DNA from 2 places in the Saccharomonospora xinjiangensis XJ-54 genome. Region 2 is predicted to be linked to the other one. Evidence: predicted binding sites of a transcription regulator. Region 2 holds the regulator's gene; the other holds the start of a gene.

Region 1 (7,418 bases), 470 kb from region 2:
GAGCGCTCCGGGCCTCGTTGTGAGCTGCCACCGCAGCGATCTCGGCTTCACGAGCGGCGGCCACGGCACCGTCGAGTTCCGGAAGCGACTCGACATCGTCGAGAAGCGCCGTGAGTTCGTCCTCCCTCGCTCTGATTCCTCCAAGTCGTGCCACGGCATCCACCGCCAGTTCGCGCTGCCGGGTCAGTTCGCTCACCTGCTCGGGCAAACCGTCCAGTTTGGACTGGACGACGGCGATGCGTTCCTCGTCGTAGGCCACAGCCTCGTCCAGAATCTCGATGCGACGCCGGTCCGCCTGCTGCCGTTGCGCCAGTTCGACAAGGCTTGTGAGCCCACCTGCTTCTTCCCGGAGCTCGCCCGCACGCTCCCGTAGCTCCTCGACATCCAGACCGACATCGGCGAAGCCCAGCTCGCGACACATCGCTGCCGCCACCGACTCCTGACCGACCACCTGATCGTGGTGAGCTTCCCCCGAGCTCACCTCGGTAGCTCGTTCGGCCACCGTGGCCGCTCGCCGCGCCGCCTCAGCCTCGGAGACCCACCCGGAGCGTTCCGGTGCGGTGCACTTCAATTCGCCAAGCCGCTCGTGGGCCGCCCTGACACGGCGGATGCGCTCGGCTGACGTCCTGTGGCCGTGGAGCCGCTCTCGGGCCTCCTCCCAAGCGGCACGAGCGGCAATCTCCTCCGCCCTTGCCGTCTTGACCTCGGCACGAGCCCGAGCGGACAATCCGGCCGCCCAGGCTCGATCGGCCTGCTCCGGCACCTCGGCACCCGCAGCCTGCGCCAACCGTGCCACCCATTCACGCACGCGCGCACGCCGCCGGTCCAGCTCTGCGTGGCGCTTCCTCCGGCTCTCCCTGAACCAGTCTTCGACAGCGGCGAATCGCTCTGTCCCGAAGAGCCGTTCCAGCAGCTCGGCCCGCTCCTTGGTGTCGGAACGAAGGAACTTCGCGAAGTCACCTTGCGGCAACAGAACAACCTGGAAGAACTGCTGGGCGTTCATACCGAGCAGTCGCTCCACCACCCTCGCGACCTCGTCGCTACGCGTGACCGCTTCGGTCCTACCGCCGTCTGGCGGAGGGGTGAGCCAGGTCAACGAGGCCTTCGCCGGTTGCCTGGTGTACCCGGAGCCGCGACGTTTGGGCCGCTCGTATTCAGGGCTTCGGGCGACCCGCAATCGGTGTCCCTGCACTGTCAGATCGAGAACCACCTCGGTAGGCAGGTCGGCCTCGGCGAGATCGCACCGGAGCCGCTTCGCGTCTGCCCGTGCTCCGGGAACCGTGCCGAACAGCGCGAACGCCACCGCGTCGAGCAAGGTGGTCTTCCCCGCGCCCGTGTCGCCGTGCAGTAGGAACAGCCCGTCGGCGCCGAGGGCATCGAAGTCAACCGTCTGCCGCGTGGCGTACGGCCCGAAAGCGCACACCTCCAAGCGATGCAACCTCATCGGACGGCCTCCCCGAGACCTGCATTCGCCCTTCCCGCCGACTCCAGAGCCGCCACCAGCAACCGTCGCTCGCGCTCTCCGGGGCCGGCCCCTCTACAGTCGGCGAGGAAGTTCTCCGCAATCTCGAGATCCGTCCGCCCCTTGACCGCTTCGGAGTAGCGCAACTCTCCGCCTGCTCCTCCCTCCGGTTCCCAGTCGAGGTGCACCGCGTGGGGAAATCGGGCGCGCAACCGTCGCATGCCGTCCACGGGGCGCACCGGATCGGTGAGTGTGGCCGAGAGATAACACTCACGCAGGTCATCGTGCGCTGGGTCCTCCAGCAGGTCGTCCAGCCGCCCCCGCACCGTGGCGAGCCGCCTCGGCACCGGCAACTCGACGCGATCGACCTCGGCGAGACCTTGTTCGTCGAGGTCCACGATCCACACCGACTTACGCGCCGCCTCGGAGAAGGAGTACGCGAGCGGGCTTCCTGAATAGCGCAGGTGGTCGGCCAGCCGTTGGGGACCGTGGAGATGACCGAGCGCGACGTAGTCGACGCCATCGAACACCGAACCGGGGACCTGCTCGACGCCCCCTACCGCGATGGTGCGTTCGGATTCACTACCGACGCCACCGGTGACGAAGGCGTGTGCCAAGACCACAGAACGGACTCCGGAGCCTCGCGTGGCCAGATCCGCCTTCACTCGCCGCATCGCCTCGGTGAGCACACCCGTGTGCCCTCGCGCCTCAGGTACCCCGAGCGCGATCCGTGCGGGATCCGGCTCCAGGTAAGGGATTCCGTACAGTGCCACGGGACCGTGTTCATCCTCGAGCAGGACGGGCCGATCGATGGAGTCGATGGTCGTACGGAGGTGCAGACCACCTGCCTCGGCAAAATCAGCGAAGGCACCCAGTCTCGCGGCCGAGTCGTGATTGCCCGGCGTGATCACCAGCTGGGCTCCCGCTTCACGGAGCCCACGCAGAGCAGCCGTCGCGACACGGACGGCCTCCGCCGAAGGCACGGCACGGTCGTAAACGTCGCCCGCCACGAGGACCACATCGACGGACAACCGTTCGACGACCTCGGCGAGGTGCCTCAACACGGTGTCCTGGTCGGCCAGCAGGTCGGCGCCGTGGAAGGTCCGGCCCACGTGCCAGTCGGAGGTATGGAGCAGTCGCACGCCGACAAGCTAAGCGTCTCGGGCGACGTTTGTCCGCACCACCCCCCGGCACTTCACTCGAACGTGTGTTCGAATGGCGCGAGCGCTGATTCCCCGGGAACTTTCCGCCATGATGAGTGAACGACACGACGGCATGGATGCCCGGTCCGGCGGTTCCGCGAAGTCACGCGATGCCGGCCGCCGCCACGTCAAATGGGGGAAGGACGGACAACACGGTGGGCTCGACGATTCTGACCACTGCCGCCATCGTGGTCGCGCTACTGCTGGCAGCAGCGGTGGCCATGCTCTGGCGCCTGTACCAGGACGGCATGCACAGAGCCGACAGAGCCGCGCGCCAGGTCGAAACCGAACGCGCCAAAGTGGATGCGCAGCAAGCCGCACTCCGCCGATACGAGGTCGCCTTCGCGTCCATCAGCGGACGTGGTGAACTCGGAGAGCAGGTACTGATCGAGACAGCGAGAGCACTCGGACTGCGGGAAGGGCTGCACTTCACGGTGCAGACCGACGTGGCAGGTGGCGGCGCCGCCAAACCCGATCTCCTGCTCACCGTCGGCGGCGGGCGGACGGTTCCCGTCGATGCCAAGGCCAGCCTCGCTTGCTGGGCCGAAGCAGTGGAGACCGACGATCCCGACGAGCGACTGGACGCGCTCCGCGTTCACGTGCGTAACCTGCGGTCCCGCGCGGCCGAGTTGGCGGGCAAGAACTATCAACGCTGGGCCGACGCCATCTACGGCACCGTGATGTTCGTGCCGTCCGACGCGGCCGTGGTAGCGGCGCTGGACACCGACCCGGAACTGTTCCGATGGCTGCTGGACCGCCGGGTCTTCCTCTGTGGACCGACGGGCTTCGCCGTTGTCGCCTCCGCAGCGCTGTTCGCGGCGACGGAGCGCACACTCGCCGACGACGTCGAAAAGGTCCGGGCGCAGGCGGAGGCTGCGCACAGGGCAGCAGGCAACGCGGTGGAGGCGCTGAACCTGTCGAGCACGCACCTGCAGCGTTTCCTGTCGGCACGCCGCCGTGAGGTGGAGGCACTCGACAGCTTCCGTGCACAGGTCGCGCCGCTCTCCGACGCGGCGGCAAGCCCGTCTCCTGTGCCGGAGGTCCGCCGAACCGACGAGCTGTCCGCGACATGAGCACCGGTGAACCGAGGCTATTGTTACCGACCATGGCGCTCGTGCCCCCCGTCACAGTCACTGCTCCGAGTGAGCGGGAGATTCGTCTCAGTTGCCCCAGGGCGTCACTCTTGACGGCGCTTCGCGCGTACCTCCTACCGGCGGGTCACCGGTTTTGCCGACGCAAGGGATACGGTGTTGCCTCGTGACCGCCATTCGTGACCGACGGAGTAACGCTAAAAGCGCCGACAAGGACGCGGCCGCGCTCCAGTGGGACGAACGCTCTGTGCTCAATTCCCGCCGGGGCATCCCCTGGTGGGGTGCCGCGTTGCTGGCGTTCGGGCTGGCGCTGATGGGCGCCTTTGTAGATCAGGTCGTCACGGACAGTCTGTCCGTGGTCTTCCACGTGTGTTACGCGCTTGGAGCCGTGGGGACTGTCCTCACGGTTCAGCGCAAGAGCCTTTTCGGTCCGATGGTGCAGCCACCGCTCACGATGGCGCTGGCCGTTCCACTCGTCGTGATCACCGCATCGGGTCTGCCTGAGGACAGCGACATGCTGGACAACGCATTGGCCATCGGTAAACCCCTCATCAACAGCTTCCCGATGATGGCAGGCACCACTGCGGCGACCGTGCTCGTGGGAGCACTGCGCATGGTGAAGCAGCGCGCCCCCGGACGCTCGACCGACGCAGGGAACGCCAAGCCCGCCAACACCGAGGCAGGCAGGTCTTCGTCCAGCGGCACCCGCCGCGAGAAGGACGCCAATGACACGGCGAAACCTGCGAGCGCCAAGCCGGGCAAGGACGAGACTCACAAAGCCGTACCCGGGCCTACCGCCGCGCCAAGCGATGAGGGGAGCGCGGAGGATGACAGGACACGCCCGGTCATGGACCCGGCACGGCCGGCCGCACGGGACGGAGCGCGACCTGGGCGCCGTGCGCCTGGAGCACCGAAACCGCAGGACAAGTCTGCGGCGCCGCCGCCCGAGCGGAGCGCCCGTCCAAGGGGTGGCCCTGCGGCACCACCGCCGCGACGGTCACGTCAGGACACCGGACAGCCACGCGCGCCGCGCGATGACGCCCCGCCACCGCGTCGGCGACCCGCACCTCCACCCGACCAACTCGACAAACGACGTGGGGAGGGACGTCCGCAGCCACCGGCGGGACGGGGCAGGCGGGTGCCGCCCTCGTCGAGAGGAGAGGAACCGCCGCGCAGCGAACAACCACCTCGCGGGCGGCAGTCCGGCGGCGGCCCGCGCCGAGACACACCTCGGTCCGAGCCGCCCGGGGGCCGACGCGGTGGTCGCCCACGTGGTGTCAACCCGCCGCCTCGACGGCCGTGGGAGGAGGACAGGCCCTGAGCTGTCCTGACTCGGACAGTCCTCCCCTCATGTCGCGGAGGGCTTGAGGCAGCTTTTCTACAGTCTCCCCATGACGGGGAGCACGCAGAACTGGTCAAACACGACTAGAGGGAACTGCCGCAACGGCGTTCGAACAATGGGCGGTGGACCACGTGCCGCCACCCTGGCGCGAAGGCGGCGGCCCGAGTCTCGCGATCGAGGATCGGCCGCGTACTAAGAACGTAGGTGGCCGACCCTCCACAGCGACGTACCGGCTGGTTGTCCGAAGCCGAGCAGATCACCGGGCTCCGAGGTCACCTGACCCCGCTGCGGGTCTTCTCGTCGCGCAACTCACGCGGCAACGCGAACGAGATCTTCTCATTCGCCGTGGTGACTTCCTGAACATCCGACCAGCCACGTTCGGCAAGGAAGTCCAGCAGCTCGAGAACGAGGACGTCGGGAACTGAGGCTCCGCTGGTGACACCGATCGTCTCGGCTCCTCGCAGCCACTCTTCGTCAACCTCACGCGCATAGTCGATCAGGTGAGCTTCTTTGGCTCCAGCCTGAAGCGCCACCTCGACGAGCCGCTTCGAGTTGGACGAGTTCCGTGAGCCCACCACGAGCACAAGATCGCACTCGGCTGCCATGGCCTTGACCGCGATCTGACGGTTGGACGTCGCATAACAGATGTCGTCGCTCGGCGGGTCTGCCAGCTCGGGGAAACGTTCCTTGAGCTGGTTGACGCGTTCCATGGTCTCGTCCACGCTCAGGGTCGTCTGCGACAGCCACACGACCTTCGATGGGTCGCGGACGGTGACCTTATCGACGTCCTCCGGGGTGTCCACAAGCTGGACGTGCTCGGGTGCCTCACCGGAGGTTCCCTCGACCTCCTCGTGGCCCTCGTGGCCGATGAGGAGGATGTCGTAGTCGTCGCGGGCGAAGCGATTGACCTCCTTGTGCACCTTCGTGACCAACGGGCACGTGGCGTCGATGGTGCGCAGGTTGCGCTCCTCGGCCTCGGCGTGCACTGCAGGGGACACACCGTGCGCCGAGAACACCACGAGCGCGCCCTCCGGCACCTCGGATGTCTCGTCAACGAAGATGACGCCGCGCTGCCGCAACGTGTCAACGACGTGCTTGTTGTGCACGATCTCCTTGCGGACGTAGACGGGAGGACCGTACTTCTCGAGGGCCTTCTCCACCGTGACGACCGCTCGGTCCACGCCGGCGCAGTAGCCGCGAGGCTTGGCCAGCAGGACACGCTTGCCGTTCGGGGCGGGGCTCGCTGCACTCATGAGCCCCAGGGTACGGGAGGCTCGCCGGCACCTGCTCACGACGATCTTCGTGGGATCGCCGACACGCATGGCCGGATCGGGTTGGGCACGGCGCGCCCGGTGCGGCAGGCTATGGGTATGAGACATGTCCCGTTCCCGCTCCGGGTAGCCGCCGGCCTGGCCGTGACCACGGCCGAGCGGGTGCGTGGCCTGCCGAGGCAACTCGTGGAACTGCCCGTCACCGTGGCCAGTCAAGCCCTCCAGGTATCCATGCGGGTGCAGCAGCACGTCACCGAACTCGCGATCAAGGGCGACGACGCGCTGTCGTCGCTGCGCCGCCCCGAGGAGACACCCGAATGGGCGACGTTCGACGAGGACGAGGTCGATGATCTCGGGCGCGAGAGCACAACGGCGGCGACGCAACCAGGCACCGCCGAGCCCGACCCGTGGGCTGAAGAGGAGCGTGCGCTCGCCTCCGATCACACCGAGGGCGAGTTCGACAGTCCCGTCGGCGCCGTCGCACCCGGAGGATTCGCGAACTACGACGACCTGACGTTGCCGCAGGTCCGGGCGCGGCTGCGCACGTTGTCGCTCCCGCAGTTGGAGGAGCTTCTCGCGTACGAACGCGAGCACGCGAACCGTCCCTCGTTCGTCGGGATGCTCACCCGTCGGATCGCCAACGTGCGGCAGGCCGAGGGTTCGGCGGACGGTGAGTAGCGGCGCCGAGCGAGCCCGCGGTCCAGAGCCTGCCACGGCGGAGAACCCGTGGCCGGTCCGCACGGTCGCCCGTAAGATCGCCGACTGGGTCCACAGGCTGGGCGCGGTGTGGGTGGAAGGCCAGGTCACGCAGATCTCCGCGCGGCCCGGCACCCAGACGTCGTTCCTGACGCTGCGCGATCCCGCCGCCGACGTCTCGATGACGGTGACGTGCCCGGCGAGGCTGTTGCGGGAGTGCGAGCCTCCGTTGCGCGACGGCGCGAGCGTGGTCGTGCACGCGAGGCCCACGTTCTTCCTCGGCAGGGGCACGCTGAGCCTGCGTGCCGACGAGATCCGGCCGGTCGGCATCGGTGAACTGCTCGCCCGCATCGA
Region 2 (7,418 bases):
TGTATGTACAGGCGATCGTGGACGACCTCCGTTTCCCGGGAACCGACCCCGCCGTGCGCCGTGATCTGGAACGGCAGGCCGGTGCGGAGGGCACCGCCGCGCTGCACCGCAGGCTCGCGATGCTCGACCCGAAGGCCGCCGCGACGATCCTGCCCGGCGACACCCGGCGAGTGGTGAGAGCGCTGGAGGTCATCGCTATCACCGGTGAGCCGTTCTCGGCGAACCTGCCCACCCCGGGGCCGCCACGGTACGGGACTGTCCTCATCGGAATCGACAGGGATGCTGAGGAACTCGACACGCGGCTGGAACTGCGGGTGGAGCACATGTTCGACGCAGGACTCGTCGATGAGGTGCGTTCGCTCGAACAGCGTGGGCTGCGCCAGGGCAGGACGGCGTCACGAGCGCTCGGATACCGTCAGGTGCTCGACGCGCTGGCCGGTAACGGCGATCTCGACGCCGCCGCGAGGGACACCGTGGTGGCGACGCGCCGCTTCGTCCGCAGGCAACGCTCGTGGTTCCGGCGCGACGACCGGATCACGTGGTTCGACGGTGGCAGGACGGACCTGGTCGCCGCCGTGCTGTCACATCTCGACCCGTAACCTTGGAGACATGGCTGGCATCGAGTTCCTCAAGGGGCACGGCACCCAGAACGACTTCGTGCTTCTGCCCGATCCCGACGCGGCGCTGGAGCTGACCGGGAAGCGGGTCGCCGCGCTGTGCGACCGGCAGCAGGGGATCGGTGCCGACGGGGTGCTCAGGGTCGTGCGCTCGTCCGCGATGGGTGCCGACTCGAAGGGCGAGTGGTTCATGGACTACCGCAACGCCGACGGATCGATAGCGGAGATGTGCGGCAACGGCGTTCGGGTCTTCGCCCGGTACCTCGTCGAGGCAGGACTCGAAGCGGGACCGGAATTCGTCATCGGTACCAGGGCAGGCGACCGGCCGGTGCGGGTGCAGGCCGACGCCTCGGGTGAACTCTCCGTCACCGTGCACATGGGACCGGTCACCGTGACCGGGACCTCGGTCGCTGTCGTCGGCGGAAGGCAGGTCTCCGGGGTCGCGGTGGACGTCGGCAACCCGCATCTGGTCTCGGTCATCGATGACGACGTGAGCACCCTCGATCTGAGCAGGGCTCCTCGCTACGACACCGAACTCTTCCCCGAAGGCGTCAACCTGGAGTTCGTCAACCTGCTCGGTCCCGATGCGTTGCGCATGCGTGTCCACGAGCGCGGGGTCGGGGAGACCAGGGCGTGCGGAACCGGCACGGTCGCGGCGGTCGCGGCAGCACTGCACCTGCGTGGCGACGACACCGGAGAATCCACAGTAGACATCCCTGGGGGTCGAGTGGTGGTGACCGTCGGCAAGGGAACCTCGACACTTACCGGGCCCGCTGCGTTCGTCGCGAGGGGTGAACTCGATGCCGCGTGGTGGGATTCCCTCGGGGAGAGGTGATGCGCCGTCTCCGTTCGCGCGGAGACGAGCGCGCCATGCGGAGGCGGTGAGTCTCCGATCGGCCGCTCCGGACAGGGACGCCGCCGTCCGTCGAAGAGGTCGCTTGCCAGCTGGCGCTCGGTCAGGACGTTTCCCGTGGCGACGCGCACGGTCGGTCACCACAGCAGAACGCTCTGTGAGGTAGCGGGCGTTCATCGCCGGTAAGTCGGCGACACGTGGGCTCGTCTGCCGGGAATAGGTCCTCCGCTCGTCCGGTTGGCATACGTGACAGCGCTCACCAGCGAGTCGTCGAGACGACCGTCCTCGTGAACTCGGCGGAAAGAACGCCCCATGAACAGTGCCCATGAACAAGGGCGGCCGAGGAGGCGCTGTCCGGGCGTTTCGGCGCGTCGGCCACCACCGCACGGCGGTGAGTGCGGCGCCGCCTGGACGATTAATGGGCTCGTTCTTTCCCACGCACCGTGGGACGATAGGGAGACGATGACAGAACTGACACACAACGCCGTTCCCGCCGATCAGCTCGATGACATCGAACTGTCGCAGGGTGAACTCGAACTCTCCGACCGCGCTTCGCTGCGCAGGGTCGTGGGCCTTTCCACCGAACTCGCCGACATCACCGAGGTCGAATACCGGCAGCTGCGGCTGGAACGCGTCGTGCTCGTCGGGGTGTGGACCGAGGGAACAGCGGAACAGTCCGAGGAATCGCTGGCCGAGCTCGCCCGCCTTGCCGAGACCGCGGGCTCCGAGGTACTCGAGGGGCTCGTCCAGCGCCGTTCACGGCCAGACCCCGCCACCTACATCGGGTCCGGCAAGGTGAAGGAACTCGCCGACATCGTCGTCGCCACCGGCGCCGACACGGTGATCTGCGACGGTGAACTCTCGCCGGGCCAGTTGCGGCAGCTCGAGGAGAAGCTGCGCGTGAAGGTCATCGACCGCACGGCGCTGATCCTCGATATCTTCGCCCAGCACGCCCGCTCGCGTGAGGGCAAGGCTCAGGTCGAGCTGGCGCAGTTGCAGTACCTCATCCCGCGCCTTCGCGGGTGGGGCCAGTCGCTGTCGCGGCAGGCAGGTGGCCGGGCCGGTGGTGCCAACGGCGGCGTGGGTCTGCGTGGTCCCGGTGAGACGAAGCTGGAGACCGACCGCAGGCGCATCAACAAGCGCATCGCGAAGCTGCGCAAGGACATCGCCGCGATGGACACCATCAGGGCCACCAAGCGGGGGCGCAGGGTCGCCAACGAGGTGCCGAGCGTCGCGCTGATCGGATACACCAACGCCGGCAAATCCAGCCTGCTCAATGCCCTCACCGGCGCGGGGGTACTGGTGGAGGACGCCCTGTTCGCCACCCTCGACCCCACCACGCGGAGGGCCTCGACCCCTGACGGGCTGGAGTACACGATCACCGACACCGTCGGGTTCGTGCGGCATCTGCCTCACCAGCTCGTGGACGCCTTCCGCTCCACGCTCGACGAGGCGGCGGACGCGGACCTGCTTCTGCACGTGGTGGACGGTGCCGCGCCTGCGCCCGAAGACCAGGTCGTGGCGGTGCGCGAGGTCCTCGGTGAGATCGCCCAGAAGCGATCCGAGCCGCTGCCCCCCGAACTGGTGGTCGTGAACAAGGCCGACGTCGCCGACGAGGTGACGCTCGCGCGGCTGCGCAACCTCCTTCCCGACGCCGTGGTCGTCTCCGCCCACCGCAGGCAGGGGCTGGACACTCTCGCTGCGGAGATCGCCACGCGCCTGCCCCGTCCGGAGACGCTGGTGGAGGTTCTCGTGCCCTACGCGCACGGCGAACTCGTGGCCCGGGCACACGCCGATGGCGAGGTACTGGCGGAGGAGCACAGGCCAGAAGGGACGTTGCTCACGGCGAGGGTGCATGCGGAACTCGCCGCCACTCTCTCGGCGTACGTCACCGACGGGTCGCGAGCCTGACGCTAACGTAGCGGGGTGGCGCGACTCGGTTTGGCGGCGACAGCGGCGCTTTCCACACTGTCCGCGCTCGCGGCGACGCTGCTGTCACCGTCCTTCTCCGGCACGGCAAACGCGGGCACCGCGGACACCGCGCCGAAGGCGGTGTGCTCGGTCGGTGATCCCCGGCTCGCTGAGCTGTCGGGTCTCACGGCCGACTCCGAACACCTCTACGCGGTGGCCGACGGCGGCACCCGGGTCGAGGTTCTCGTCCTCGACGACGACTGTCAGGTGCGGGACGTGCTGACCGCGCCGACCGATCCCTACGACGTGGAAGATCTCGCGCTCGGTCCCGACGCGACGTTGTGGCTCGGCGACACCGGGGACAACCGTCAGGTGCGCGAGACAGTGGCTCTGCACGTCCTGTCGCGCGACGGTACGTCCGCGCTGTATCGCCTCACGTATCCGGACGGCCCGCAGGACGCCGAGGCACTCGTGGTGGACGGCGAGGGAACGCCCTACATCATCACCAAGAGCGCGGTCGGCTCCTCCCGTGTTTACCGGCCCTCCGGTCCGCTGGTGAGCCCGGGGCCGACGCCTCTGGAGGAGGTCGCCACGGTGTCGCTGCTGCCGACGGCGACGCAGGGTGGTCCGCTCGGGGTCGCGGGGAGCGTTCTCATTACCGGCGCCGCGCTGTCGCCGGACGGCAGCGTGGTGGCTCTGCGGACGTACACCGACGCCTATCTCTATCCGGTCACCGGAGGGGACATCGCTGGAGCGTTCGGCCACGAACCCGTGCGCGTCCCTCTGCCCGGTGAGCCGCAGGGTGAGGCCATCGCGTTCACCCCCGACGGAACACTGCTGTCGGCGGGGGAGGGCTCCGGCGAGCCGGTGAGAGCCATTCCGAACGCCACCGCGCTGGCGGACGACCGGGGCAGCGGTGACCGGAGTAGCGCGACGGAGCAGGCGGCGACAGAACAGCGCACCGAGACGATCGAGTCGGCTGACGGCGAACCCGACCTCGACCCCGTCGCTCCGCTCACCATCGCGGTGTGGTCAGCCGCGGCACTCGGCGCCGTGTTCGGTGTGGTGCTGGTGGCCCGCTTCCATCGCCAACGCCGCCAACGCCGCCAACGCCGCCAACGCCGCCAACGCCGCCAACGCCGCCAACGCTGAATCAAGGTGCCGTCAGACCGGCGAGAAAGGCCGGAAGACTCGAGGCCTCGGTTTCCGGCCTTCGCCGACCCGATTCCTCGGCGGGTTTTCCGCTGCCATTCCCCTGGCGGGGTTCACAGCCTTCTCAGGACAGCGACGACCTTTCCGAGGATCGTGGCGTCGTCACCAGGGATCGGGTCGTATGCCTCATTGTGCGGCAGCAACCAGACGTGCCCGTCGTCCTTGCGCTTGAACGTTTTGACGGTCGCTTCGCCCTCGATCATCGCCGCCACGATGTCGCCGTTCTCGGCGGTGGGTTGCTGCCTCACCACGACCCAGTCGCCATCGGTGATCGCGGCACCGATCATCGAGTCGCCGGTGACGCTGAGCAGGAACACGTCCCCTTCGCCGACGATGTCCTTCGGCAGAGGGAAGACGTCTTCGATCGACTCCTCGGCGAGGACAGGGCCTCCCGCCGCGATACGTCCGACTAGCGGTACCAGTGCGGGCCGGGGAACCGTCTCTCCGGCTGCCGTGACGGCCTCACCCTCGCGAGGCGAGGTGCGAGTGGTTCCGCGCTGGCTGTCCATCGCCAGCACACCGACGGCGCGAGGGCGATTCGCGTCGCGCCGGAGATAACCCTTGCGTTGCAGCGCCTTCAACTGGTGGGAAACGGAGGATGTTGACGTGAGCCCGACCGCCTCCCCGATTTCCCTGACACTGGGCGGATATCCGTACCTGTCCACCCAGTCCCTGATCACGTCGAGGACTTTCCGCTGGCGCGGTGTCAGGCTTTCGTCCGGGGTACTGACCGTGCGCGGAAGGGCGGAGACTTCGCCGCCGCTCACGTCGTTGCCCGTTGTCTTGCGTGCCACCGCGATTTGCCTCCCAGTCATGGACCCGACCCGATGTGGGGCCCGTGTACACATCCGGTTACGACGCTAGCCCTCCTCGTCGAGGATTTCAAACATCTGTTCGAGAACATGCCACGTTCGCTCGATTTTTCCTCGGGTCGGTGGTACACATTCGCACGGGCGTTCGATAGAACGAATGTTCGACCGTAGTCGCGTGGGCTTGCCGAGGGTTCCGGTTCCGGTCGCGGGTTCGGCGCAGTCGGGTGGCGGCTCGTGCCGAGCGGTGGCCGCCGAGCGGAGGGATGGTGGTATGGCGCCGATCACGAGACATTCGCGTGTTGCCCGGCATGCTTCTGCTCGCCCGCCGGTCGGCGGTTTTCCCAAAGGCGGGAAAGGGCGGCGGGGGTGCCGAGGGTGCCGGCCCCCGACGCGGCCAGGAGCCGCTCCGAGCCTGCCGGGTGGGCGTGTGCGCGCGGGAGAAGAGGGCGATGAGCGGCAGTCAGGGGGGCCGGGGTGGCCATGGCTCGTGGTCGTGGCGCTCGCCGTCGCGGTCGCGGTCGTCGGTGCGGGCCTCGCCGCCACGGAGCCCCCGCCCGGCGGGCACGGGGGCCGATGTGACGGTTTCCCGGGCGCCGTAGGCTGTGCCGGGTTGCCGGGCGTACTCGCGAACACGGCGGGGCGCGACTCGCGGCCGTCGAAGGGTCACACATGGTAGGTCCGGGATCTCACCCCCGTGAGGGAGGGGGCCCAGTTGCATGCGACAGGGCCGCGGCTTAAGGTCGAACCCCTACATGTAGTAGTTACATCGCTGTAATTGGTCCACAGGTTGGGGTATCATCGCCTTCGGTGCTCGATGACGGTGGTGCTCTGGTCTTCGGTGGAAGACGTGGACGACACTCGGGTGTGGTAGCCCGTCGCGGGCGTCGGTGACGTGTCCGCTTCGCGGAAAGAAGCTGAAGGTTCGGGAGGTGTTCGACTGTGCGGTGCCCGTTCTGCCGCCACGCGGACTCCCGGGTGGTCGATTCGCGCGAGGTGGACGAGGGGCAGGCGATTCGCAGGCGGCGGTCGTGCTCGGCGTGCGGACGCCGGTTCACCACGTCGGAAACGATGGTGCTCGCTGTCGTCAAGCGCTCGGGAGTGACGGAGCAGTTCAGCCGCGACAAGGTGGTCAACGGAGTGCGCCGCGCCTGTCAGGGACGCCCTGTTGACGACGACGCGCTGAAGCAGTTGGCACAGAGGGTCGAGGAGTCGATCAGAGCGACCGGCGTCGCCGAGATCCCGAGCCACGAGGTGGGGCTCGCCATCCTCGGTCCGCTCAGGGAGCTCGACACCGTCGCCTACCTGAGGTTCGCGAGTGTCTATCGGTCCTTCTCGTCGATCGAGGACTTCGAGGCCGAGATCAAGAACCTGCGTGAGGCGATCGCCGGGTCGTCCGGCCAGGACCACAGCGAGTGAGGTCGCGGGCGACGAGTCACGTCGGCCGCCAGTTTCGAAGAACGCGGGAGTGGGAGTCATGACAGAAACCGTGGGGGTCGGCGCGGAATCCTCGCCGAAGCCGGGCAGGAAGCGCAACGGCTCTGGTGCGCGCAAGGGCCTTCGGGTGCAGCGCGTCTACACCACCGAGGGCGTTCACCCCTACGACGAGGTGCGGTGGGAGCGGCGCGACGTCGTCATGACCAACTGGCGTGACGGCACGGTGAACTTCGAGCAGCGCGGCGTGGAGTTCCCCGAGTTCTGGTCGGTCAACGCGACGAACATCGTCACCAGCAAGTACTTCCGTGGTGCTGTGGGCAGCCCCGAGAGGGAGAGCAGCCTCAAGCAGCTCATCGACCGCGTCGTCAAGGCCTACGTCAAGGCGGGTCTCGAGCACGGCTATTTCGCGGGCAGTGCGGATGCCGAGATCTTCGAGCACGAACTGACCTGGATGCTGCTGCACCAGGTGTTCAGCTTCAACTCGCCGGTGTGGTTCAACGTCGGCACGAGTTCGAAGCAGCAGGTCAGCGCGTGCTTCATCCTGTCGGTTGACGACAACATGGACTCGATCCTCAACTG

Evidence for each region. Region 2 encodes LexA, which represses DNA repair genes until DNA is damaged. Its sites were predicted from a motif close to CGAACACGTGTTCG; they were not measured.
Region 1: the regulator LexA is predicted to act here: its motif matches at 2,663-2,676, upstream of SACXIDRAFT_RS14700 (exonuclease SbcCD subunit D).

What each region holds. Positions count from the first base shown of each region.
Region 1 is NZ_JH636049.1:3,240,871-3,248,288, reverse strand. Features, by position in the region: gene SACXIDRAFT_RS14705 (AAA family ATPase) at 1-1,444, opposite strand, end outside; gene SACXIDRAFT_RS14700 (exonuclease SbcCD subunit D) at 1,441-2,604, opposite strand; gene rmuC (DNA recombination protein RmuC) at 2,820-3,737, shown strand; gene SACXIDRAFT_RS23775 (DUF6542 domain-containing protein) at 4,069-5,076, shown strand; gene SACXIDRAFT_RS14685 (4-hydroxy-3-methylbut-2-enyl diphosphate reductase) at 5,370-6,350, opposite strand; gene SACXIDRAFT_RS14680 (lipid droplet-associated protein) at 6,468-7,046, shown strand; gene xseA (exodeoxyribonuclease VII large subunit) at 7,039-7,418, shown strand, end outside.
Region 2 is NZ_JH636049.1:3,710,814-3,718,231, forward strand. Features, by position in the region: gene miaA (tRNA (adenosine(37)-N6)-dimethylallyltransferase MiaA) at 1-599, shown strand, start outside; gene dapF (diaminopimelate epimerase) at 610-1,452, shown strand; gene hflX (GTPase HflX) at 1,933-3,381, shown strand; gene SACXIDRAFT_RS16870 (hypothetical protein) at 3,397-4,533, shown strand; gene lexA (transcriptional repressor LexA) at 4,647-5,387, opposite strand; gene nrdR (transcriptional regulator NrdR) at 6,345-6,821, shown strand; gene SACXIDRAFT_RS16890 (vitamin B12-dependent ribonucleotide reductase) at 6,880-7,418, shown strand, end outside.